DNA from 4 places in the Chromobacterium sp. CCUG 76385 genome. Region 2 is predicted to be linked to each of the others. Evidence: predicted binding sites of a transcription regulator. Region 2 holds the regulator's gene; each other region holds the start of a gene.

Region 1 (3,462 bases), on a different contig from region 2:
GGCCAGGGCCAGCACGCCGGCGCTCACGCCCAGCACCTGCCGGAAGCGCCCGCTCAATTGCACCGTCCACCCTTTGGCAGGGCTCAGCGTGCAAATGATCACCAGCATCAGCAGGAAGGGCAAATACCACAGCGGGTATTCAAACATCGAATGCCCCAGCAACATCATGGCGATGCTGATCAGCAGCAGATTGTCCGCCGTCTGCTCGCCGCGCCGGAAATACGGCAGCAAGCAGTACAGCAAACCACCCACCACAAGCAAAGTCCCAACCAGACCGGTTTCCGCCAGCAGCTGGAAAATCAGATTATGGCAATGGGTAAACAGCCAGCTCTCCGGTTCCTTGGGCCAGCCGCCATACGCCTCCAGCCAGGCCGAATGCCAGGCATAGCCGCCCAGCCCCACGCCAAGCCACGGATGTTGCAGGAACACTTCCCATGCCTTGCTCCATTCGATGCGGCGGCGCGCGCCGAAACCAGCGTCCAGCAGACGGTCGGAACCGCTTTGCACATGGATGGGCAAGCCGATAGCTTGCAAAACGCTATCAATATGCTGGTTAAATATCTGAATCAAGGCGAGAGCCAGCACCGTCCAAGCCAAGGCGCGGGCCATGCGCGCCACGGTCTCATCCTGCGGCACGCGTCGATGCCAAAACCAGGCCAGCAAGGCCAGGCCCAAGCCGTACGCCAGCGGCAGCCGCGCGCCGGTCCAGCTCATCAGCAGCGCCAGCACCAGCACGGCGCTGCCCGTCGCCACTCGCCCCATGCGGTCCGTAGCGTAAAGGAAGGCTGCGCAAACGATTCCCCAACCCAAAAACTGCGCCAGCTGGTTGCGCTGACCGAAGTTGCCCATCACATCGCTAGCACCTGGGTTGAACAACACCCAGCCATGGGTCTGCGGCGCCAGACCCAACGCTTGGACAAAACCAAATAAGGCTTGCACCAACGCAGTAATCAGTATCAGTTGCGCCAATATCACAACCAACCTAGCACGATCTATTTTATCGTGCTTTACCACATCAAAACTGACCAATGCAAAAAGGAATATGACCACCGCTGAAAATGGCAAACTGTACTGCGGCCTCACCAGAAAAAAAAGACTAAGTATCAAAAGAAAAATAAATGCAGGAGAACATGTATATATCTTACCCCCTACGAATTTAATAGAATTCAAAACCAAAACAATACCAATCAAGCATATGCATAGTGCCGATGTCACCCAATCACCAACAGGCTGTAAATGAAGTGGGTTCAAAAATGGCAAAACTACTGCTAATGCCAGCGCTCCGTGCGAAAAACTTATTCGCATAAATAAAATCCAAATAAAAACGGGCAGCTTCCACTGCCCGTAACAAACATTCCTTCAAACCTACTATCTACATTCAGCAGGCGCATTTTTAGCGGGAAGAGTAGCTGTATAATCCTGCGGTGCTACTGGGCTAGCTGCTTTACCCGCTGCGTAACAAGTCCAAACGATTGCAGTAGTAGGAACTGTACCGGCAGTCAGTGCTACTGAACTTGCAGTTGGCACAAGAACTAGCGAGTTAGTAGCGGAAGCTGAGACATTAGATTGATATTGAATCTGAATTTCACCATGAGTACCGATATTTACTGCCGCAACATTTTTGGTGGCACCCGGACTACTAAAACCAGTACCAAGGACTGCAGCTCCATTTGCCGCATTTTCTGCGACCGTTACTTTAGCGGCAGATGCCAGACTCAAACCTTCAGTAACACGTGCGCGAATTGTATAGTCTTGATACGCCGGAATCGCAATCGCCGCCAAAATACCGACAATCGCCACCACGATCATCAGCTCGATCAGGGTGAAACCCTGTTGCATTTGTTTCTTCATGTTGAACTCCATGGTCTAGTCAAGCTTGAGCCTGGCAAGGCGCCGCGCAATCCGCGCGGCTTGCCCGCCTCTTCTTCAAAAAACGGACACGTGCCGCGCGTCTTCTTTCTCTGTCAATTAAGAGAGCAGGAAGCATGCCACCCTGCTCCCTCATGACTTTACGCTGCGCGCATGACAGCTCATCGGTCGACACGCGTCACAAACTGACGTTTTTCGTCACATCGGCCATTCCCTCTGCCTGTGTTAGCATCGGCCATCACCCCACAGGAGGCACCCATGAGCAACCAAGCCTGGCTGGAGCGCAGCCGCGCCGCCGTTTGGCACCCGTGCACGCAGATGAAGCGCCACGAAAGCCTGCCCATCGTCCCCATCGCCAGCGCGGAGGGCGTCTGGCTGACCGATTTTGACGGCAAGCGCTATCTGGACGGCGTCAGCTCGTGGTGGGTCAATCTGTTCGGCCACGGCAATCCGCGCATCAAACAGGCGATACGCGAACAATTGGATGGCCTGGAGCATGTGATGCTGGCCGGCTTCACCCACCGCCCGGTGGTGGAGTTGTCCGAGCGGCTGGCCGCGCTGTCCGGCCTGGGCCATGCCTTTTATGGTTCCGATGGCGCCAGCGCGACGGAAATCGCGCTGAAGATGAGCTTCCATTATTGGAAAAACAGCGGCCAGCCGCAGAAGACGCGCTTCGTCAGCCTGGAAAACAGCTACCACGGCGAAACCGTGGGCGCGCTGGCGGTGACCGATGTGCCGATTTTCTCGTCCACCTATGCCGATCTGCTGAAACCCAGCCTGCGCGCGCCGTCGCCGGACGCCCGGCAGGCCGCGCCGGGCGAAACGGCTGCCGACGTGGCGCGCCGCGCCGCCGCCTCGTTGGGCAATCTGCTGGCCAAACGCAGCCATGAGATCGCCGCCGTCATCGTGGAGCCGCTGGTGCAGGGCGCGGCCGGGATGGCGATGTACGATCCGGTCTATCTGACGGAACTGCGCCGGCTGTGCGATCAATACCAGGTGCACTTGATCGCCGACGAAATCGCCGTCGGCTTCGGCCGCACCGGCAGCTTCTTCGCCTGCCAGCAGGCCGGCGTCGCTCCGGACTTCCTGTGCCTGTCCAAGGGCATCACCGGCGGCTTTTTGCCGCTGTCCTGCGTGCTGACGCGGGACGATATTTACCAAGCCTTTTACCACGACGACGTGGCGCGCGGCTTTTTGCATTCGCACAGCTATACCGGCAACGCGCTGGCCTGCGCGGCGGCGCTGGCGGTGCTGGACATCTTTGAAGACGAAAATGTGCTGGAAGCCAACCGCATCCTGGCGGAGGACTTTACCCGCCGCATGCAGCCGCTGCGCCAGCGGCCGGATGTCCGCCATTTCCGCCAGCGCGGCATGATCTGGGCCTTCGACGTGGAGACTTCGCGCACGGACTTTGCATTGGCCTATTTTTCGGCCATGCTGAAACGCGGATGCTTGTTGCGGCCCATCGGCAAGACGGTCTACTTCATGCCGCCGTACACCTTGACCGGCGAAGAAATGCAGTGGCTGGTCGATGCCAGCCTGGAGGCGCTGGACGAGGTGCAGGCCGGCGATGCCTGCGCGGAGGGGGACGCC
Region 2 (3,462 bases):
GCATCGTCACCTTCCGCCAGAAAATGGACCGCGACGGCGGCTGGGTCGAGGGCCAAAGCAGCGTGCTCGACTACGACAGCGCCAAACACCTGGTGGTGCTGACTGGCAATGCCCGCGTCAAGCGCAACGGCGACCTGTCCATCGGCAACGTCATCCGCTACAACACGCTGGAAGAAACCTTCGAAGTGGTCGGCGGCGGCGCCTCCGCCTCGGGCAAGGGCCGCTCCGTGGTGATCCTGCAGCCGAAAAAGACGGCCTCGCAGCCGGCGGCCAGCGGAGCCGCCAAGCCATGAAGCACAGCGTTCTCACCGTCTCGAAGCTGAAAAAGCGCTTCAAGAAGCGCACCGTGGTCAAGGATGTCTCGCTGAATATCGAAAGCGGCGAAGTCGTCGGCCTGCTCGGCCCCAACGGCGCCGGCAAGACCACCAGCTTCTACATGATCGTCGGCCTGATCGGCGCCGACGATGGCGACATCCGGCTGGACGAACAATCCATCACCCATTATCCGATACACCAGCGCGCCCAGCTGGGCCTGGGCTATCTGCCGCAGGAGGCGTCCATCTTCCGCCGCATGACAGTGGAGGAGAACATCACCGCCATCCTGGAAATCTCCGGCCTCAAGGGCAAGGAGCTGGAAAAGGAACTGGACCTGCTGCTGGACGACCTGAACATCGGCCATCTGCGCGACAGCAACGCGCTGGCGCTGTCCGGCGGCGAGCGGCGCCGCGTGGAAATCGCCCGCGTGCTGGCCACCCGGCCGCGCTTCATCCTGCTGGACGAACCGTTCGCCGGCGTCGATCCGATCGCGGTAATCGATATTCAGAAAATCATCTCCTTCCTGAAAGAGCGCGGCATCGGCGTGCTGATCACCGACCACAACGTCCGTGAGACGCTGCGCATCTGCGACCGCGCCTACATCATCAGCGACGGCTCGGTGCTGGCCTCCGGCCAGCCGGAGGAGCTGGTCAACAACGACAAGGTGCGCAAGGTTTACCTTGGCGAACACTTCCACCTGTAAACCATGAAGCAGGCACTACAGCTCAAGGTTTCGCAACAGCTGACGCTGACCCCGCAGCTGCAGCAGTCGATCAAACTGCTGCAGCTGTCCACGCTGGACCTGCAGGCCGAGGTGGAGCGCTTTCTGCTGGACAACCCGCTGCTGGAACGCGGCGACGAGCCGCGCGACAGCGACGCGCCCTCGGAGGCGGCGGAAACGCGGGAAACGACGGAGAGCGAAGCGGCAGACAGCCGCGACGACAGCGCGGCCGAGCTGCTGGACTGGGGCGCAGGCAGCCGCCACGGCGGCGACGACGACTACGACCCGATGCTCAATGTCCCCTGCCAGATCAGCCTGCGCGAGCACCTGCTGGCGCAGCTGGGCGAGATCGCCTTGCCGCGCCGCGACGAGGCCATCGTGCGGCTGCTGATCGAGGAGCTGGACGACGACGGCTACCTGCCGCAAAGCCTGGACGAGCTGGCCAGCCATCTGCCGCTGGAGCTGCAGCTGGAAAGCGACGAGCTGGCCGTAGGCCTCGCCCTGCTGCAGCAGTTCGACCCAGCCGGCGTCGGCGCGCGCACGCTGGCGGAATCGCTGCAACTGCAGCTGCAACGGCTGCCCACAACAGAATCAGGCCATGCGCTGGCCCTGGCCATCGTGCGCGAACATCTGGCGCTGCTGGGGGGCCGCGACTACGCCAAACTGAAAAAGCTGCTGACTTGCAACGACGCCGAACTGCGCGCGGCGCAGGCGCTGATCGCCCGCCTCAACCCGCACCCGGCCACCGGCTTCCATCACGGCGATGTCCACTACGTGATCCCCGACATCAGCGTGCGCAAGCTGCGCGGACGCTGGGTGGCGGAGCTGAACCGCTCGGCCGTGCCGCGCTTGCGCGTCAACCAGCTGTACGAGCGCATGCTGGCCGACAGCCGCGGCCAGGGCGGCGAGATGTCCGCCCGGCTGCAGGAGGCCCGCTGGCTGGTCAAGAACATCCAGCAACGGTTTGACACCATCCTGAAAGTGGCGGAAGCTATTGTTGAGCGTCAACAGTTGTTCTTTGAACAAGGCGAAGTGGCGATGCGGCCGCTGATTCTGCGCGATATCGCGGAAGAGCTGGGCCTGCACGAATCCACCGTATCCCGCTCCACCAGCCAGAAATACCTGCTTTGTTCGCGAGGTTTGTTCGAGCTCAAGTATTTCTTCGGCAGTTCGTTGGAGACTGAAAGCGGTGACGAGTGTTCCGCCACCGCCATCAAGGCCCACATTCGCAGCATGATAGAAGGCGAAAACCGGGCGAAGCCGCTGTCGGACAGCGCCCTCGCCGACGCGCTGGCCAAGCAGGGAATACAGGTTGCCAGACGCACCGTAGCCAAGTATCGTGAAGCCATGCAGATTCCGGCGGTGAATCTGCGCAAGGCGCTGTAAGGGCCTGCACAAGAATACAATGCCGCCCGACAACCCGCCCGGGCGGTCAACACCAGAAGGAGCTAGGGTATGAACCTCAAAGTAACTGGCCTGCACCTGGAAGTCACTCCGTCGCTGCGCGAATACATCGAGAACAAACTGGAGCGCATTACCCGCCATGTCGACAACGTGATCGACATCTCCGTGACCCTGTCGGTAGACAAACTGGTTCAAAAGGCTGAAGTCAATGTGCACATGTCCGGCAAGGACATCCACATCGAGGCTACCGAAGCCGACCTCTACGCCGCCATCGACCTGTTGATGGACAAGCTGGACCGCCAAGTGCTGAAGCACAAGGAAAAGCTGACCGAACACCGCGTGCAAAGCTCCGGCGAAGTCCAGCAGCCCTCGCTGTGACGCCTAGTTGAAAAGGACGGGAACCGGGCGGTTCCCGTTTTTCTTTGCGCTTGCCGGTTTTCAGTACTATCAAGGCAACGTAGAATTCCGGGTTTATCAAAGAGCCGCATGCATAATCCAATATGAATCTCATCGGCAAGATACTGACTCCGGACCATGTATTGCTGGATCTGGATGTCTCCAGCAAGAAGCGGGTGTTCGAGCAGGTCGGTCTCCTGGTGGAAAACACGCGCGGCATCGCCCGCAGCGAAATCTTCGACAGCCTGTTCAGCCGCGAGAAGCTCGGCTCCACCGGGCTGGGCCAAGGCGTCGCCATCCCGCACGGCCGCGCGCGCGGCCTGAAGGAAGCCACCGGCGTGTTCATCCGGCTGAAGGCCCCGATCCCGTTCGACGCGCCGGACGGCAAGCCGGTGCAGTGCCTGTTTGTGCTGCTGGTGCCGGAGCATGCCACCGATCTGCATCTGCAGGTGCTGTCGGAATTGGCGCAATTGTTCTCCAGCCGGCAGATGCGCGAGAAAATGCTGAGCATCGGATTGCGCGACGAGCTCTACCAGCAGCTCTGCGATTGGACCCCTAATGCCTAGCATTACCGTACGCCGCCTGTATCAGGAAAATCAGCAGAAGCTGAACCTGACCTGGGTCGC
Region 3 (3,462 bases), on a different contig from region 2:
GTTCGGCAGCGCGCCCATATCGCAAGCGCCCTGCACATTGTTCTGGCCGCGCACCGGGCCGACGCCGACATGCGGCCGCCCCAGGTTGCCGGTTAAGGTGGCGAGGCTGGACAAGCCCTTGACCACATCCACCGCCTGGCCCCACTGAGTCACGCCCATGCCCCACAGAATGGTGGCGCTGGGCGCGGCGGCGTACATGCGGATGGCCTGACGGATCAGCTCGGCCGGCAGGCCGGTGATCTCAGCCGCGTATTCCGGCGTGTATTTGGCCACGGCGGCCTTGTATTCCTCGAAGCCCTCGGCGTGTTCGGCGACGAAATCCGGCTTATACAGGCCCTCGCTGATCAACACATTGGCGAAGGCGTTGACCAAGGCCATATTGGAGCCGTTTTTCAGCTGCAGATGCAGGTCGGCCACGCGCGCGGTTTCGATGTAGCGCGGGTCGCAGACGATGATCTTGGCGCCCTTCTGTTTGGCCTTGAGGATGCGGCGGGCGACGATGGGGTGGGAATCGGCCGCGTTGTAGCCGAACACCAGAATGCAATCCGTATCCTCGATCTCGCAGATCGAGTTGCTCATCGCGCCGTTGCCCAGCGTGGCCATCAGGCCCGCCACCGACGGTCCGTGGCAGACGCGGGCGCAACAGTCGATGTTGTTGGTGCCGATCACCGCGCGGGCGAACTTCTGCGCGATGTAATTCGATTCATTGCCGGTGCCGCGCGATGAGCCGGTCAGCATGATGGAATCCGGGCCATGCTCGCGCTTGATCTGGCCCAATTTGTCCGCGACGAAGGCTACCGCCTCGTCCCAGCTCACGCGCTCGAACTCGCCGCCGCGCCGGCGGCGTATCATCGGATGGCGCAAGCGCGGGGTCAGCAGTTTGGTGTCGTTGAGGAAGTCCCAGCCGTAATAGCCCTTCAGGCACAGCTCGCCCTGATTGGTCACGCCGTCCGCGCCTTCCGCGCCGACGATCTTGCCGTTTTCCACCAGCAGATTGAGTTTGCAGCCCGAACCGCAGTACGGGCAAACCGAAATTACCTTTTCCATTTTCCGTGTCCTTTTTCCCGGATGGCGATGCGTCAAAGCGGCAGCGTCGGCGTATCCAGCGCGGCCTGCTGGCGGCGTTTCTGCAAAACGGCTTCCAGCGCCTGCGGCTCCACCATGCGCAACGCCTTGGTGGGACAGGTGGCGATGCAGGCCGGACCGCCCGGCTTGCCCACGCACAGGTCGCACTTCAGCGCCTTGGCCTTGATCTGCCGCGTGGCAAAGCTGCCCGGCTCCGGCCGCTGCGGCACCGTCACCACCTGCATCGCGCCGTAGGGACAGGCCACCATGCAGGTCTTGCAACCCACGCAGCGTTCCTGCAGCACCTGCACGCTGTTGCCCGCGTAAACAATCGCCCCGCTGGGACAGGCATTCAGACAGGGCGCGTCGTCGCACTGCCGGCACAGCACCGGCGTGCTGATGCGCGCGCTCTTGATCAGGGTCAGCCGGGGATGGAAGGTGTCCGGCGACAATGGTTCGCCGGTTTTTGGCGCATGGGCCAGGGCGCACGCCACCTCGCAGGTGCGGCAGCCGATGCAGTTTTGGGGTTCAGCGATGATGAACCGATTCATGTTCAGCCTCCTCAAGCGGCGGCAGCCGCCCGAACGTCGATTGCAAGCGTTGCGAATTCTCGCTCATGACGTTGCATAAGCCATGCCAGCCACGCGCCAAGGCTGCCTATCCCATGCAACGCCCTGTTTCTGAAAAGAATTGCTGTCCGCGCAGCCTTGCCTTCGGTGTCGAAGACAGACCGCCTCCAGCCGGCATCGTCAGAAATGACGACATCTCGACACGGCCGCGCCGCCGCGGCGACGCCACGCCGCGATGCCGCCGGACCGCCCCATTCAGGAGAAAAACCTTGCACGAACTGACACTTGCGGAACACGTGGTCCACATCGTGGAGGACGCCGCGCGCCGCGCCGGCGCCCGCCGCGTCACCCGAGTCCGGCTGGCATTGGGTTTGCTAGCTCATGTGGAGACAGACACCCTGCTCTACTGCTGCCAGCTGGCGGCGCGCGACAGCCTGGCGGCCGACGCCGACTTCCAGGCCGAGCGCAGCCCGGCCCAAGCCCATTGCGCAGATTGCGGCGCCGACGCCGAGCTTGCGGCCCTGCCCGCGCGCTGCCCGCGATGCGGCAGCGAGAATCTAAGCCTGCGCGGCGGCGAGGAGATGCGGGTGATCGATATCGGAATCAGTTAGGAGGACAGCATCATGTGCACCACTTGCGGCTGCGGCCACGGACAGGTCCGCATCAACGACAAACGCAGCCATGGCCATGGCGCGCCCAGAAACGGCTACCGGCAGGCCGGCCAGGCCCAAGGCCCGCTGGACGCCGTCCACGCGCCGGACACGCCGGCCGAGCGCATCGTCGCCATCGAACGGGACATTCTGTCCGACAACGACGCGCGCGCCGCGCGCAACCGCCGCCTGCTGGCAGCGCGCGGCATCTTCGCGCTGAATCTGGTGTCCAGCCCCGGCTCCGGCAAAACCAGCCTGCTGGTTGACACCCTGCGCCGCTGGGCGGGCCGCGCGCCGGTGGCCGTAGTGGAAGGCGACCAGCAAACGGCCAACGACGCCGAGCGCATCCGCGCCACCGGCGCGCCGGCAGTGCAGATCAACACCGGCAAGGGCTGCCACCTGGACGCCCGCATGGTGGCGGAGGCGCTGGACAGCCTGGAACAGGCGCGGGCGATGCCGGATGGCGGCCTCTTGCTGATAGAAAACGTCGGCAACCTGGTGTGCCCGGCCGCCTTCGACCTGGGCGAGGCGCATAAGGTGGCGATTCTTTCCGTGACCGAGGGCGAGGACAAACCGCTGAAATATCCGGACATGTTCCGTGCAGCGGACTTGTTGATCATCAGCAAGACCGACCTGCTGCCGCATGTCGACTTCGACATGGCCGCCGCCATCCGCATGGCGCGCCAGGTGCGCCCCGGCCTGCAGGTGATCCGGCTGTCCATCAAAACCGGCGAAGGCCGCGGGGAATGGCTGGACTGGCTGGCAGCCGGCTGCGGCAAGGGAGGCTGATCATGGCGCGGGAACAACTGACAGTCAGAGGCATCGTCCAGGGCGTGGGCTTCCGCCCCTTCGTCTACCGCCTGGCCGGCGAACTGGCGCTGTCCGGCTGGATACGCAATGACGGCGACGGCGTCACCATGGAGCTGCAGGGCGGCGACGCGGCGCTGAGCGGCTTCGCAGAAAGGCTGCTGTCGGAACGCCCGCCGCTGGCGCGCATCGACCAGTTGCTGCGCCAGCCGCTGCAGGAACAGGCGCAGCCCGATAGCTTCGCCATCCTAGCCAGCGAGTCCGGCGGCGCCCATGCGGCCATAGGCGCCGACAGCTGCACCTGCGACGCCTGCCTGGCCGAGTTGTTCGACCCCGCCAATCGGCGTTACCGCTACGCCTTCATCAACTGC
Region 4 (3,462 bases), on a different contig from region 2:
GGATGATGCCGGCGTCACTTATAGCCAGATTTCGTGGCGGTTATACGGCGCCTTTGGGCCGTAAATCATCGGCACTAACCTGGCAAGCGGCGAACAGCGGTCCAGTCGAAAGCGACATTATTGCTTGGACGAAGCCTGGAAAGGGTCAGGGACGATGAAAACACACTCGGGCAGAGGCGTGGTGTGGGTTTGCCCGGTGAAAATGCAAGAGAGCGGACTATACGGTAAATATCGCCCGGTGGCAATAGTTTTTCGCAGTTTGTCAGTATAAGTGTTTGATTGCGTATGGCTTGAGTTGCCGCTTTCGGGAAAAAAACGTCAGCTGCGGCCGAGGGTGGGCTTTCGATGGGGCTGTCGGCAGCGCTGTGAGGTGACGCCTGCATCAATCTCAAGGCGGTGAGCATCGGCTTGGGCGAGGGGGCGCCGTTTGCTACAATGCCGCCTTTTTTGTTTCGCAAGGAATCATGGGAATGCAATACGCTGTGCAGCGCTACGCCGCCACCCGGCCCTGGGCCAGACGGATCGCCCAGCTTTACGCGCAGGCCATCCAGGCCGCCGAGGCCAGGGCGCAGATGAAGGATGTGATCAAGCGGGAGCTGGAGCGGGCGGCGCAGGTATTCGACATTCCCCAGTCTGCCATCGTGACCGAGTTGGCATTGGCGGAAGCGTGGGGGCATTTCGCCCGCCATGGGCGCGTGGTGTCGCATCTGGACGCGGCGCTGGCCGGCGCGTTGGCGCATACCCGTCAGCCAAGCAACCTGCCGGATACGCTAAACCTGCCAGCCGATGCTTTCTTCCTGCATGTGCCGGGCGAGGGCGGCGCTTTCATCACGCATCAGCCGGAGCGGCGCGCCCTGTTGCTGACTTTGGTGCGGATGGGTTTTGCGCCGGATGGCGTCAGCTGGCTGCAGGCGGCGGATCAGGTGGAGCTGGCGCGGGTGGAGTATCCGGGCGAGTTGGCGCCGCAATTGAAGGAAGTGGCGGCCGAGTGGAATGGCTTGCTGGTCTCGGTGTTGAATGGTCTGGCGATCATGACCCAGCCCAAGCTGAAGCTGGTTCGGGAGTGGGAATCGGCGGCGCCGTCGGAATGGGTGGCGGCGGTTGCACATCCTAGCTGCGTCAAGACCCGGCAGAAGGCGCGCGGCCAGTTGTTGAAGGCGGGGTTCGGCGAGATTACCTTCTGCCGCGTAGAGGATCTGCCGGTTCAGGCGGAGTATGGCGCGCAAGGTTATTGGCGCCGACAGTCTTTTGGCGAGGACAAGGCGCATTCGCGCCTGGTGTGGGTGGCGCCGCGCTAATGCTGGCTGGCGTTTGCGGGCGACCCGCGCCGCAAGCGCCAACCGTTCCTAATATTCATTGAGCAGGCGGCGAACCAGTTCGCGCATCTGCTCGATATCGAATGGTTTCTCGCAGCAGGCGGCGATGCCGGCATCTTCCAGATCCTCCTGGCTGGCCGGTTCGTTCTGGCTGGTGATCATCAATACCGGGGTGCCTGGTTGCAGCTGGCTGTCGCGAACGTAGCGGGCGAAGTCCAGGCCGTCCATGCCGGGCATGTGGAAGTCGGTGATGATCAGTTTGAACGGCTCCTGCTCCAGATAGGGTATGGCGGTTTCTGCGCTGACGGCTTCGCAGAAGTGTTCGAAGCCCAGTTTCTCCATCACTTGGCGGATGTGGTGGCGCGAGGTCTGGCTGTCGTCGACGATCAGCACGCTCATCAGCGCCATGTCCGCATCCACTTCCGCGCCCAGGGTGGCGCAGTTGATGAAGCTCATTACACTTTGCATCGCTTGGGCTAGCTGAGGGCCATCGAAAGGCTTGGGCAGGATCGCCAGGCTGCCGGCCTGGCGTATGGTTTCCAGGCGCTCCGGGTTGGTTTCGCTGCTAATCAGTATGAAGGGCAGGTCATAGAGGTCCGAGCTGCCGCGCAGTGTCTGAACCAGATCGCTGCCTGTCATGTCCGGCAGGTGATAGGCGCTGATCACCAGATTGGGACGGCGTTCCCTTGCCTGGCTGATCAGTTCCTCGCCCGTCGCGTGCACTTCAACTTGACGCGCTCCCAGTTCTTCCAATGCCTTGGTGATGATTTGGGCTTGTACCGGCGATGGTTCCGCCAGCGTGATCAACAATTCTTCCAGGGCCAGCATGGTCCACTCCCACTTTTCCCTGACTACATTATTGACGGTTTTGGCACGATTTGGCGCGCTGGGCAAGCAAAATCCTTGCATGCACCCCTGAATTTGCCGTTAAGGCGGATGAGCGGCAAGTTTTGCCGCTGTGAAACGACACAAGTTTGCCGTTTTGCTATCCATTCTTTGTAATCAATGGCTTGGGTGGGTGGTTTTTCCTGGCACGGTTCGTGCTTAATGGCTGCCGTCAGTCAGGAGACGTTCATGTTAGACAAGATTGCCCACTATTTCGATTTCCAGCAGCGCGCGCTGAATCTGCAGGCCTATCGCGCCGAAGTGATAGGCAGCAATGTGGCCAATGCGGAAACGCCGTATTACAAGGCGGTGGACTTCGATTTCAAGGCAGCCTTGCAGGCGCAGACGGACCAGCAGGGGCGTTTGTCCTTGGCGGTGACCGATCCGCGGCATATCGCCAGCGCGCCGGAAGGCTCGGCTGCGGTGCCGCTGCAGTATCGCAGCGCCGTGCAGCCTAGCCTGGACGGCAATACGGTGGACATGGATGTCGAGCGCGGCGCGTTTGCCGACAATGCCTTGCAGTATCAGACGACGCTGGCGTTTTTGAATAAGCGGATCGGCGGATTGAATGCCGCGATCCAGGGCAACGGCACGGGAGGTTAGGCTTAAATGTCCTTGTCGAATCTGTTCAATATTTCCGGGTCGGCGCTGTCGGCGCAGTCGATGCGGCTTAATGTGGTGGCGAGCAACCTCGCCAACGCGGAAAGCGCAACCAGTTCCACTGGTCAGCCGTACAAGGGACGCCATGTGGTATTTACCGCGGTGCCGGTGGATAGCGCGCAGCCTCATGTCGCCGGCGTGCGCGTCACCTCCGTGGTGGAAGACCAGACGCCGCCGCGGCTGAAATATGAGCCGGGCAACCCGCTGGCCGATGAGCGCGGCTACGTGACGATGCCAAATGTGAATGTGGTGGAGGAGATGGCGGACATGATCGCCGCCTCCCGCGCGTATCAAAACAACGTCGAAATGATGAACACAGCCAAGACCTTGCTGCAGAAGACCTTGCAGCTCGGCCAGTAAGCTTTTCCAGGGAGATGGCCATGGCCACTAGCGGCAGCTTCAACTACGGCAATTTGAACAACCAGCCGGCGCCGGGTGCTACCAGCATTCAGGCGGCCAACGGTTCGGCCGGCGGCAATGCGCAGTCGGCAAGCAGCGCGCAAAGCATGCAGAGTAATTTTCTGACCTTGCTGACCGCCCAGCTGAATGCCCAGGATCCGCTGAATCCTATGGACAACAGCCAGATCACCAGCCAGATGGC

What was found. Region 2 encodes sigma-54, which starts transcription at its own class of promoters, with help from an activator protein. Its sites were predicted from a motif close to CTGGCACGCTTCATGCTT; they were not measured.
Region 1: QUG01_RS15465 (pilin) is a predicted target of sigma-54. The motif match lies at 1,975-1,992, and genes of this name have one in related genera.
Region 3: QUG01_RS05975 (4Fe-4S dicluster domain-containing protein) is a predicted target of sigma-54. The motif match lies at 1,688-1,705, and genes of this name have one in related genera.
Region 4: flgB (flagellar basal body rod protein FlgB) is a predicted target of sigma-54. The motif match lies at 2,345-2,362, and genes of this name have one in related genera.

The regions. Positions count from the first base shown of each region.
Region 1 is NZ_JAUCGU010000026.1:40,710-44,171, forward strand. Features, by position in the region: gene QUG01_RS15460 (PglL family O-oligosaccharyltransferase) at 1-1,305, opposite strand, end outside; gene QUG01_RS15465 (pilin) at 1,369-1,851, opposite strand; gene QUG01_RS15470 (adenosylmethionine--8-amino-7-oxononanoate transaminase) at 2,128-3,462, shown strand, end outside.
Region 2 is NZ_JAUCGU010000002.1:109,576-113,037, reverse strand. Features, by position in the region: gene lptA (lipopolysaccharide transport periplasmic protein LptA) at 1-293, shown strand, start outside; gene lptB (LPS export ABC transporter ATP-binding protein) at 290-1,018, shown strand; gene QUG01_RS02370 (RNA polymerase factor sigma-54) at 1,022-2,422, shown strand; gene hpf (ribosome hibernation-promoting factor, HPF/YfiA family) at 2,492-2,818, shown strand; gene ptsN (PTS IIA-like nitrogen regulatory protein PtsN) at 2,941-3,402, shown strand; gene hprK (HPr(Ser) kinase/phosphatase) at 3,395-3,462, shown strand, end outside.
Region 3 is NZ_JAUCGU010000005.1:144,141-147,602, reverse strand. Features, by position in the region: gene fdhF (formate dehydrogenase subunit alpha) at 1-1,047, opposite strand, end outside; gene QUG01_RS05975 (4Fe-4S dicluster domain-containing protein) at 1,080-1,616, opposite strand; gene QUG01_RS05970 (hydrogenase maturation nickel metallochaperone HypA) at 1,904-2,245, shown strand; gene hypB (hydrogenase nickel incorporation protein HypB) at 2,258-3,073, shown strand; gene hypF (carbamoyltransferase HypF) at 3,076-3,462, shown strand, end outside.
Region 4 is NZ_JAUCGU010000016.1:5,442-8,903, forward strand. Features, by position in the region: gene QUG01_RS11750 (hypothetical protein) at 471-1,298, shown strand; gene QUG01_RS11755 (response regulator) at 1,347-2,144, opposite strand; gene flgB (flagellar basal body rod protein FlgB) at 2,391-2,804, shown strand; gene flgC (flagellar basal body rod protein FlgC) at 2,811-3,221, shown strand; gene QUG01_RS11770 (flagellar hook assembly protein FlgD) at 3,242-3,462, shown strand, end outside.